Regions from separate parts of the Aeromicrobium sp. S22 genome, predicted to be linked through region 1. Evidence: riboswitches for the same ligand, from Rfam matches in the RefSeq annotation. Region 1 holds a riboswitch; the other holds the start of a gene.
What was found. A riboswitch is a leader RNA that binds a small molecule or an ion and turns the genes downstream of it on or off. The one in region 1 is predicted to bind S-adenosylmethionine.
Positions count from the first base shown of each region.

Region 1 (5,733 bases):
ACTCGGTCCGGCCGTCGCGCAGGCACGCCGCGACCTCCTCGATCTCGTGGGCGTAGCCGCGGCCCGTGACGGGCTCGGAGACCGTGACCTCCTCCTCGCCACGGACGAGCGTGAGACCGGACGGGTGGTGGAACCGCCCGGGGACCTCGATGCGGCCGGCGTCGCCCGCGACGCTGGCCCGGTTGTCGCCCCACGCGAGCTGGGTCCACGAGATGCTGGCCACGGCCCCCGAGGCGTACGTGAGGACCGCCCCGCCGTTGACGTCGATGCCGCGGTCGGACAGCACGCCTCCTGCGGCTATCGAGACGGGCTCGCCGAGGACCAGGTGGGCGAAGGTCAGCGGATAGATCCCGACGTCGAGCAGTGCGCTCGCGCCGAGGGCGGGGTCCCAGAGGCGGTCGTTGTCGGCGGGTGCGGCGAAGCTGAGCTCGGCACGCACCTGCGAGACCGTGCCGATCGAGCCGTCGGCGACCAGCTCCTTGACGCGACGGATGACCGGGTGGGTGCGCATCCACATGGCCTCGGCGAAGAACAGGCCGCGCTCGCGCGCCTCGGCGACCAGCGCCGCGGAGTCACGTCCGTTGAGGGTCAGGGCCTTCTCGCACAGCACGGCCTTGCCGGCCTCGAGGCACATGAGCACGTCCTCGACATGGCGGGAGTGGGGCGTCGCGACGTAGACGACGTCGACGTCCGGATCGGCGGCCAGCTCCTCGTACGAGCCGTGTGCCCGGGTGGCCCCGAAGCGCTCGGCGAACGCGGTCGCGGCCTCACGCCGGCGTGAGCCCACCGCGACGAGCTCGTTGTCTGCGACGAGCGCCAGGTCTGTCGCGAAGCTGGTGGCGATCGCGCCGGTGGCCAGGATCCCCCATCGAGTGGTCATGGTGCAGTCTGGACACATCGGGGCGTTCCCGCCAACCGAATGACATGCGTGTTATTCATGGCCTAGCATGAAGGCATGAGCGCCGTGGAGAAGTCGAACGCCGCCGGCACGTCGACCGCCGAGACGTTGTCCGACCGCGACCGGGAGATCCTGGCGCTCGAGCGACTGTGGTGGCAGTACGCCGGCGCCAAGGAGCAGGCGATCCGCGACAAGTTCGACATGTCCGCGACCCGCTACTACCAGGTCCTCAACGCGCTGATCGACCGGGAGGACGCCCTTGCGTTCGACCCGCTGCTGGTCAAGCGCCTGCGTCGTCTCCGCGCTCAGCGTCAGCGCAGCCGCTCGGCCAGGCGCCTCGGCATCGATCTCTGAGGCGCCATGGTGGCGCACCGCAAGAACGTCCCGACTCGCAAGGCGTACGTGCCGAGGGGATGGTCCATCCTCCTGACCGTGATGCTGTGCATCGGCGGCGCCGGCTGGCTCGGGCTGCTGATCGTGGGCGACTCCGACGACCCCGTCGCCTCGCCGACCACACCGTCGATCTCCGTGCCCCCCGACTCCTCGGGCTCCGCCACCGAGCCGACGCCCAAGCCGACCAAGAGCACGAAGACCACCGAGCCCACGCCCAGCGCGGCGCCCACCGAGAGCGCGCCCGCGGTCCGGCGTGACGCGCCCGTGTCGGTGCTCAACAACTCCGGCATCGGGGGAGCGGCCGCGGCGTTCTCGGCCAAGGTGACCGCGGCGGGCTGGTCGCTCGGCGGCATCGGCAACTGGACCGGGTCGATCCCGGCCAACACCGTGTACTACCCGCCGGGTCTGAAGGCGCAGGCCGAGCAGCTCGGCCAGGACGTCGGGATCGAGCGCATCCTGCCCAGCGTGGCACCCATGAGGATGGACCGGCTGACGATCATCTTGTCGGGCCCGCAATGATCGGGGTATGAGCTCGTCCACCCGCGCCGCCGTCCTGGCCGATCCGCGCCACACCCTGCTGGCCGTCGACTTCGACGGGACGCTCGCCCACATCGTCGAGGACCCCACCCGCGCGTACGCCCATCCGCGGTCGGTCGCGGCGCTCGCGAGGCTCGGGACGGTGCTCGGCCAGATCGCGATCGTGACCGGCCGCCCCGTGCCGCAGGCGCTCGAGCTCGGCGGCTTCGAAGGGCGTGCGGGGCTGGAGCACCTCGTGATCTACGGGCAGTACGGCGCCGAGCGCTGGGACGCCGAGAACGGGGAGACGACCCGGCCCGACCGGCCGGACGCGATCCGACGTCTCGCGGACGTCCTGCCGTCCTGGCTCGCCGAGCGCGGTGCGGGTGACGCCCGCCTGGAGGACAAGGGGCTCGCGATCGCGATCCACACGCGCGGCATCGGCGAGGGGCTGCTGGACTCCCTCGCGGCCCCCCTCGCCGAGCTCGCCGCCGAGCTGGGCCTCGCGGTCGAGCCGGGTCGCCAGGTGATCGAGCTGCGTGCCCCGGGCCACGACAAGGGTGACGCGCTGCGCCTGCTGGTCAACGGCCTGGACGCCCGCCAGGTGATCTTCGCGGGCGACGACCTCGGCGACCTGCCGGCGTACGCCGCGGTCGAGTCGCTGCGTGAGCGGGGAGTCGGGGGCCTCCTGATCTGCTCCGCCTCGACCGAGCAGGACGCCCTGGTGGCGCGCGCCGACGTCGTCCTCGACGGCCCCGACGCCGTCGCGGACTGGCTCGAGCAGCTCGCCGACGACCTCCACGTCTGACCCCCGGCCGCGGATTCCCAGGAGAACCTGGGAATCTGTCGCCTCGCACGCGTTGCGACCGGGGCGAGGCGCCGGTTTCCGGGCAGAGGCACCCGTCTCGCCGCGTACGCGGTGCGGCGTGCCCGCATGCCGAACGGCAATCGTCCACCATGTGGACGGAGTAGACACATCGTGAGACGCCCGCCTAGGCTGGGGCCACTCATCCAGAGGGGTAGAGGGACACGGCCCGACGACACCCCAGCAACCAGTCGCGACATGCGACCAGGTGCTCATTCCGTCCCGGACGACAGTCGATCCGGGAAAGATGACCCGGAGGTACGCGTGACCATCACCGCCCAGAGCTCGACCCAGGCCGCCACCCGTCCCGTCGTCCGCGAAGGGGCCTTCGGTCACGCGACCGGCCTGGCCTGTCGCGAGTGCGGCGCCACGCAGGAGCTCGGCCCGCACTACGTGTGCAGCGAGTGCTTCGGCCCGCTCGAGATCGTGTACGACTTCCCGGCCGTGACCCGCGAGCAGATCGAGGCCGGACCGGCCAACATCTGGCGCTACAAGGCGCTGCTGCCGGTCCCGGACGACATCGAGACGAGCCCCAACCTGGAGCCCGGCTTCACGCGGCTCCTGCGGGCCGACAACCTCGCGGCCGAGCTGGGCCTGTCCCGGCTGTGGGTCAAGGACGACAGCACCAACCCGACCAACTCGTTCAAGGACCGCGTCGTGGCCTGTGCGCTCAGCGCGGCCCGCGAGCTCGGCAGCAAGGTGTTCGCCTGCCCGTCGACCGGCAACCTGGCCAATGCGGTGGCTGCGGCCGGGGCGCGGGCCGGCATCAAGACCGTCGTGTTCATCCCCAGCAACCTGGAGACCCCCAAGAAGGTCAACTCGGCGATCTACACCGAGAACCTCGTCGCGGTCGACGGCAACTACGACGACGTCAACAAGCTCGCGAGCGAGATCGCGGGCGAGGAGGACGGCTGGGCCTTCGTCAACGTCAACGTCCGCCCGTTCTACGCCGAGGGGTCCAAGACGCTCGGCTACGAGATCGCCGAGCAGCTCGGCTGGCGGCTCCCGGACCAGATCGTGATCCCGGTCGCCTCGGGCTCGCAGCTGACCAAGGTCCACAAGGCGTTCCGCGAGCTCGTGAAGCTGGGCCTGGTCGAGGACAAGCCGGTCAAGATCTACGGCGCCCAGGCCACGGGCTGCTCGCCGGTGTCGGAGGCGTTCCGTCAGGGCTGGGACGCGATCAAGCCCGTGCGCCCCGACACGATCGCCAAGTCGCTCGCGATCGGCAACCCGGCCGACGGCATCTACGTGCTCGACATCTGCCGCGAGACCGGAGGAGCCGTCGCCGACATCTCCGACGACGAGGTGCGTGACGCGATCGTCCTGCTCGCCCGCACCGAGGGCATCTTCACCGAGACCGCCGGCGGCACGACCGTCGGCGTGCTGAAGAAGCTCGTCGAGAGCGGGGTGCTCGACCCCGAGCTCGAGACCGTCGTCATCAACACGGGGCACGGCCTCAAGACGCTCGACGCCGTCACGGACCTCGTGGGTCCCGCCGCCACGATCGCCCCCACCTACCAAGCCTTCGTCGACGCCGACATCGTCTGACCTGATCCCACCAGCCGAGGAGCACGCCCATGTCAGTTGCAGTTCGCATCCCCACGATCCTGCGCGCGTACACGCAGGACCAGTCCCAGGTCACCGCCGAGGGAGGAACCCTCACCGACGTCATCGAGTCGCTGGAGTCCAGCTTCCCGGGGATCAAGGCGCGTGTCGTCGACGAGCAGGGCAAGCTGCGCCGCTTCGTCAACATCTACGTCGCGGAGGAGGACGTCCGGTTCTCGCAGGGCCTGGACACCCCCACGCCCGACGGCTCCCAGGTCTCGATCATCCCTGCCGTCGCCGGGGGTTGCTGACCCGTCCGGGGCTCGCGGACCGGCCGTGACCGCAGGGCGCCGAGGCGGGTACGCTCTTCATATCGAGCCCTCGGCAGGTGGGCTCGCATCTGTGACAGGTGGGAGTGGCGGCATGGTGCATGGCACCGTCAAGTGGTTCAACGCTGACAAGGGCTACGGGTTCATCGAGGTGGAGGGCCAGGACGATGTCTTCGTCCACTGGTCCAAGATCGCGTCCGACGGCTACAAGACGCTCGAGGACGGCCAGAAGGTCGAGTTCGAGGTGGTCGACGGGCCCAAGGGTCGCGAGGCCCACGAGGTCGTCAGCCACTAGGCAGCACAGGGACCCGGTCCGGGGGGACCGGGTCCTTTCATGTGTCGGCGAAGCGTGGCCTATACGACACTTGCCATGTCACATGAGCACTGACATACTCCCGGTATGCTCATCTCCGCTGCTGACCCCGTCACCGCCCCGACCGGTGGCGCCGAGCTCGGTCAGGTCATCGGCCTGTCGGTAGCCGCCACCGTGGTCACGTGCATCCTGCTGGCCATCGCCTGGGCCCACCGGACCCACCGCATCGACTGGTTCGACAATCTCGGCAAGCGCCTCGGCGCGCAGTACGGCGAGCCCGGCTGGTCCACGATCCCGACGATGTTCGTCGCGAGCTCGCTGATCGTCGCGCTCCTCGGCTTCATGTGGGACGTCAGCCTCCACGCGGGCCGGGGACGAGACGCCGGACCGCTGGCCAATCCCGCGCACTACCTGATCCTGTACGGGCTGTTCGCCCTGTTCGTCGCGGGCATGTCGGCGATCGTCTACCCGCGGGACGGGGAGAAGCCCGGCATCGCAGCCGTCCGCATCACCCGCCACTGGTACGCCCCCGTGAGCGGCATCTTCATCGCGGCGTGCGGCCTGTACGCCCTGATCGGCTTCCCGCTCGACGACGTCTGGCACCGCATGTTCGGCCAGGACGTGACGCTGTGGGGACCCACGCACCTCATGCTCATCGGCGGCGCCGGCCTGTCCACCGCGGGCATCATCCTGCTGAACCGTGAGGCCGAGATCCACATGCGCGCCCAGGGCCGGGCGATCCCGACCTGGCTCAAGACCACGCTCAACTCGGTCGCGTTCGGAGCGCTGCTGATCGGTCTGTCGGTGTTCCAGGCCGAGTTCGACTTCGGCATCGCCCAGTTCCGCATGGTGTTCGCGCCGCTGATGATCGTGG
Region 1 is NZ_WJWV01000003.1:460,241-465,973, forward strand. Features, by position in the region: gene GEV27_RS15205 (Gfo/Idh/MocA family protein) at 1-880, opposite strand, end outside; gene GEV27_RS15210 (DUF3263 domain-containing protein) at 956-1,252, shown strand; gene GEV27_RS15215 (LytR C-terminal domain-containing protein) at 1,262-1,810, shown strand; gene otsB (trehalose-phosphatase) at 1,818-2,615, shown strand; SAM riboswitch class I at 2,812-2,926, shown strand; gene thrC (threonine synthase) at 2,943-4,220, shown strand; gene GEV27_RS15230 (MoaD/ThiS family protein) at 4,250-4,528, shown strand; gene GEV27_RS15235 (cold-shock protein) at 4,641-4,841, shown strand; gene GEV27_RS15240 (hypothetical protein) at 4,947-5,733, shown strand, end outside.

Region 2 (5,733 bases), on a different contig from region 1:
AGGGATGCACTTTCCGAAGGCCTCCGCGCAGCGCTTCTCATTGGTGATGCCTTGGACACCAAGGCTGAGGAGAGAGACCTCCTGGGTGCGCTCGATCGCATGAATGACTTGGGAGTCGTGGCTCTCCGACTCGATCCCGAACGGGCTGAGCCAGCCCAGGTCTCGAGTGGTCGCGAACGCGCCAATGCCGAGCGCGAATGCTACGAACACAGACAAAAAGCGGAACGTCCCGCGAGGGGCCCGAGGCGTCATGGTTCCCCTGCTTTCTGGAAGTTCGCGGCTGTGGGAGTCCCAGGCATCGAGCCCGGAGGCAGGCTGGGGTGGCCGCGGTTCTGAAAAAATAGCCCATCAGGCGGGCGTAGGCGCGCAGAACAGCAGGCCAGAAAGTCCTCGAATGTCGGGTTTTTACGGTCTTTTGACGGTCCGGTGTCACCCACCGAGCTTCCAGGTGATCGAGCCGGTGTCCCATTCGGCCGTGCCGGCGTAGCGGTAGCCCGACGCCGTCCCGTCGTTGTTCTCCTCGTTGACAGCGATGCACTCGAACGTCCCGGTGAGAGCGGTGAGATCGTCAGTGGATCCGCCGCCCGTAGCCGTGCAGCTCGTGTACTTGATCGGACCCTCTAGGAGGTCGTCGGCGACATTCTCCTTCGCGTCCTTGGTGATCTGCTTCTCGAGTGCCTCCACCAGATCACGACGCACGTCTCGCTCGGCCTCGTCGGCCCGCTCCCGCGCGTCTGCAGCGGCGTCTCGCTCGCGGCGGTCCTGCCGCTCCGCGGCTGCCGCCGCTCGGTCGCCTGCCAGTCCGTCCTGATGTTTCTTCACGGCGATGGCCGCCGTGCCGCCCGCCACGAGAAGCACGACCAGGGCCGCGACCAGAGCAACCTTGCGAGACGGCCGGCGCGACCGGCGTACGTACGGAGTGCCGCAGCCGGGGCAGAACTCACCCGGCGACGTGTTCGCGGCGCTGCACTTGCGACAGATCCGGGTGGGTGTGGACTCTGCTTCGTTGTCAGTCATGCGCGCTCTCAGAACGAGTCGTTGATCGTGATGCGGTCGTACGACTTCGGCAGCTCGTCCGTGCTGCCGCACGAGAGCGTCGTGGTCTGACCGATGGCTACCGGCTCGGTCGTGCAGTCGGCGAGTGCGAGCACCTCGCTGCCCTTCATGAACTTGATCTCGACGAGGGCCGAGTCCTTCTTGTCGCGGTTGTTCGTGACTTTCAGCTTGGTGATGTCGACGCTGCCGAGCACGTCCTCGTCGACCTTCCAGCCGGACGAGTAGTCGAAGCCCGACACGGAGAACTTCTTGCCCTCGACGATCGTCAACGGGTTGTCGGGGCCGCCGGGCTGCTTGTCCTTGGCCACTTCCTTCTCGATCGACTTGCCGGCCTCATTCGCGGCGCTGCCGAGGAGTGCGGTGCATCCGGCGATGAAGAGGACGCACGCCGCGATGATTCCGAGCATGACGTTGCGGAACGTGTGCCTCTTCTTCGGTGGCGCGACCTGCTCAGGCGTTGCCTGCTGGGTGTGCTCGGTCCACGAGCTGCCGTCCCACCAGCGCATGGCGCCGGACGAGTCGGGGTAGAAGCCGGGCGGCGTGCTGCCGCTAGGGGGTTGAGTGTTCATGGGAGTCCCTCCGATCGGGGCAGCACTGCGCCGCCCGCCGAGTCAGCATCGACCGGCACGGAGGCGGAATCGACCGAAGTTGGCCGGTATGGCCACAGCGAGCCACTCATGTGGTCACTTCGAAGCGCCTCAGCCGGAACTGTCAGGTCCAGCGCGTAGCGTCGTCCCCACGCTCACGAGCGGCAGCGACAAGTACCTGGCTGGCTGTCCGGCAACCCCCGACGTGGTGGGTGCCCCAGGAGAAGAGCAGGTCACGGATGACCGTCCGCGACAAGCGATCGGAGGCGCAGCCTCCAGGAACGAGCACCTCATGAACGATCCGACCACCCCGTCCACCGCGGCCTGCGGACTCTTCCGTCCGGGCCATTCCGTGCACTGGATCCAGGCGCGGCTCACCCAGCAGGATCCTCGGCCGCACACCACCGTCGAAGTCCTCGGCGTCACCGGGCAGGTCATAACGCTGGGCACGCAGCACGGGACGATCAACGTCCTCAATCACGATCCGGCTCGTCTTTCAACGATCGTCGACCGGCATGGCGGAGCGCGTGTCCTGGTGGGCCATCACGTCCTGCGACTTGGTGGCGGCTTCTTGATCAGCGTCTCGGACGACATCGAGGCAGGGCTCGGCGAGTGCACCACGCTGTGATTCCACGATCCACGCACGCGTGAAACCGCAGTCGAATGACCGCCGCGGCACGTAGTCTGCCGCCATGAATGACGACGCCGCGGTCGAGGCCCTGCAGGCTTTGGTCCGGATCCCGAGCGTCAGTGATCGTGATCCTGACAAGGTCGACATCGCGGCGTTCGACGAGCTGTTGGCCGAGATGCGGCGCCGGTTCCCGCTGCTGCACGAGCGGCTCGAGCCGACCCGCATTGACACCCACGGGCTGCTGTTCCGCTGGACCGGCGCCAGCGCAGCCAGGCCGGCCGTGCTGATGGCGCACCTGGACGTCGTGCCGGTCGAGGGGGAGTGGTAGCATCCCGCGTTCGGTGGCGACATCGTCGACGGCAACATTTGGGGTCGCGGGACGCTGGACGACAAGGGCAGCCTCGTGGGCATCTGCGCGTCCGTTGAGAGGTTTCTGGCCAGAAACTTCGTCCCCGCCCAGGACGTCTGCCTGTCGTTCGGGTGCAACGAAGAGGTCTCCGGCTCTGCCGCCGTGCTGGCCGTCGAAGAGCTGAAGCGCCAGGGGGTCGAGCCGTGGTTCGTCCTCGACGAGGGCGGCGCGATCGCGAGCGAGGCGTTCCCCGGCGTTGCCGCGCCGATCGGGGTCATCGGGGTGACCGAGAAGGGCGTGACGTCGGTCGAGCTGCGGGTCGAGGGACGCGGCGGGCACGCGTCCACTCCGGCCAAGATGGGGCCGACGGCTCGCATTGCCCGCGCGATCACCCGCATCGACCGCTCGCCGATGCCCGCGAGCGTCCCGGCGCCGACGGTCGAGCTGTTCCGCCGCATGGGCTCGCACGCACCGCTGGCCCTGCGTCCGATCATGAAGAACGCCGGCCGGGCCAAGCCGCTGCTGACCCGTGCCCTGCTCGCCGCCGGCCCCGAGCCGGCCGCGATGACCCGCACGACGTTCGCGATCACGACCCTGTCCGGCGCGCCCGCGCTCAACGTCATCGCGGCCACTGCGAAGGCCGGCGTCAACATCCGCATCATGGTCGGCGACACCGTCGCCGGCGTGCTCGAGCACGTCCGCAAGACGGTCAACGATGACCAGGTCCACATCGACGTCGTCGAGCAGAACGAGCCGAGCCCCATCTCGCCGATGGACGAGGCATTCGAGCTCATCGAGTCGACGATCACCGAGCTGTTCCCCGACGCGGTGCCCTCCCCGTACGTGATGATGGCCGCCACCGACTCCCGGTTCTTCACCGCGATCTGCCCCCGGGTCTATCGCTTCGCGCCGTTCCGGATGACCAAGGCCCAGCGCGAGTCGATCCACTCGTACGACGAGCACCTGGGCGTGGACGCGTTCCTCGACGGGGTCCGCTGGTACGGACGCCTGATCGAGAGGCTGCCCGCATGACCACGAACGAACGCCGCATCACCCCGATCCAGGGACTCGGCGTCGTCGTCGGCTTCCTCGTCGCGGTCGAGATCGCCAGCGGCGTGCTGCAGGGCTACTACACGCCGATCTATCCGCAGATCGCCGAGCACCTCGACATCTCCGAGGGCGACATCAACTGGTTCGAGGCCGCTCAGCTGATCGTCTCCGCGCTGGCGATCCCGCTGCTCGCGCGCCTCGGCGATCTCATCGGGCACAAGAAGGTCCTGCTCGCTGCGACCGCGGTGACCGCCCTCGGCTCGTGGATCACCGTGGTGGCCCCGTCGTTCACGACCTTCCTCATCGGCTGGGCGCTCCAGGGTGCGTCCATCATCTGGCTGCCGCTGGAGATCGCGATCATCCATCGCCGCACGCGCGACTCGGGCCGGCAGTCGCTGCTGACCCGCCGCGGGGCCGCGGTGCTGGTCGGCGCCCTCGAGCTCGCAGTCATCATCGGGGCCCTGACCAGCGGCGCGATCGTCGACAGCCTCGACATGACCATCGTGCTCGCGGTGCCGGCGGTCGTCGTGACGATCGTGCTCGTCCTCGTCTGGTTCGGCATCGCGGACACGCCGGGGGAGTCCTCCGGCGGCATCGACTGGCGGGGTCTCGCACTCATCACGCTGGCCCTCGGGCTGGTCATGGCCGGACTCGTGCTCGTACGCCTCGACGGTGCCGACAGCGTCCGCCCCTGGCTCGTCATGGTGCTCGGCGTGCTGGTCCTGGTGCCGTTCGTACGCCACGAGCGCTCGGTCGTCGACCCGATCGTCGACGTCGACCTGCTGAGCAGCCCCCACCAGTGGCCCATCCAGCTGACGGCGTTCCTGTTCGGCATCCCCGTCCTCGGTGGACAGATCCCGCTCTCGACGTTCGCGCAGGCCGATCCGGACGTGCGGGGGTACGGGCTCGGCGCCGACTCCGGCTTCGTCTCGACGCTGATCGGCGTTTACGTCATCACGCTCGCGATCGGCGCCTTCACGCTGCCGATCACCACGCGCCGTTTCGGGGTGAGGCGGACGCTGATCCTCGCCTGCCTGTTGGTGGCCCTCGGGTACGCGCTGTGGCTGCCGTTCCACGACTCGACGCTGCAGGCCCTCATCAACATGGCGATCGCCGGCATCGGCTCGGGTGCCCTGGTGGCCTCGCTGCCGGCGGCCGCCGCCGCGGCAGCACCGCCGGAGCGCACGGGCATCGCGACCGGCATGACGAACGGCACCAAGGTCATCGGCGGTGCGATCGCGTCCTCGATCTTTGCGATCGCGCTGGCCTCCACCGGCTCGATCGACAAGTTGGGAGAGGAGTCGGCGGCACCGCTGTCGGGCTACCTGGTGGTGTGGGGCGTCTGCTCGGGAGCAGCGCTGCTCGCTGCGGTCGCGCTGATGCTGGCGCCGAAGGTCGCGTTCGTGGGTGCGGCTGCGCAGGGCTGAGGACGCGGTGCCTGGCTACAGCCTGCTGCGACAGATGGTGGCCCAGGCTTTTGACGTGGCCTCCAGCGCCCTGAACTCGTCCTCAGGGGTGTCGGGCTTCGGCACCACGTCCCTGACCGCGACGAGCCATGTCTTCAAGATGTCGGTGTCAGGGTCGCCCGGATACAGCGTCTCGAGCGACTCGACGAGGGCCAGGCCCTTGGCGCTCAAGGTCTTGACCTTCGTGGCGTCGTCGGCGGTGCCGGTGCGGTTCGAGATCTCCACCGCCCGCCGCCCAGCCTGGTCGGTGGTCGTGCAGATGCTCACCTTGAGCTCCTCCTTCGTCGGGCCGGCGGACGTGGACGCGGGGGGCTTCGGTGCAGGAGCCGCTTCTCCGCCGCAGGCCGTCAGGAGGGGGACCGAGAGCAGACAGAGAGCGACGAGACGTGAACGAGTCTGCATGTCACCATTATGGCTCCATCGGGTGTCTCAGCGGAGGTCTAGGCTTGAGCCGGGAACTCTGTGTCGGCAAGTTTTGCCTGATATTGCAGGAAAAAAGATGCCTGGAACGCTTGACCTGATGCCTGGCCTCTGATTGACTAGAACACATGTTCGAACAGTCGATACGAGCCGCAGGTGAGGCACTCGACGCCG
Region 2 is NZ_WJWV01000001.1:1,578,157-1,583,889, forward strand. Features, by position in the region: gene GEV27_RS07660 (hypothetical protein) at 1-210, opposite strand, end outside; gene GEV27_RS07665 (DUF2510 domain-containing protein) at 430-1,017, opposite strand; gene GEV27_RS07670 (DUF2510 domain-containing protein) at 1,026-1,625, opposite strand; SAM riboswitch class IV at 1,797-1,908, shown strand; gene GEV27_RS07675 (hypothetical protein) at 1,936-2,271, shown strand; gene GEV27_RS17750 (hypothetical protein) at 2,336-2,602, shown strand; gene GEV27_RS07680 (M20/M25/M40 family metallo-hydrolase) at 2,624-3,655, shown strand; gene GEV27_RS07685 (MFS transporter) at 3,652-5,100, shown strand; gene GEV27_RS07690 (hypothetical protein) at 5,116-5,541, opposite strand; gene GEV27_RS07695 (HNH endonuclease signature motif containing protein) at 5,688-5,733, shown strand, end outside.
Region 2: it holds a riboswitch for S-adenosylmethionine, as region 1 does, so the genes downstream of both, GEV27_RS07675 (hypothetical protein) here and thrC (threonine synthase) in region 1, are expected to answer to the same signal.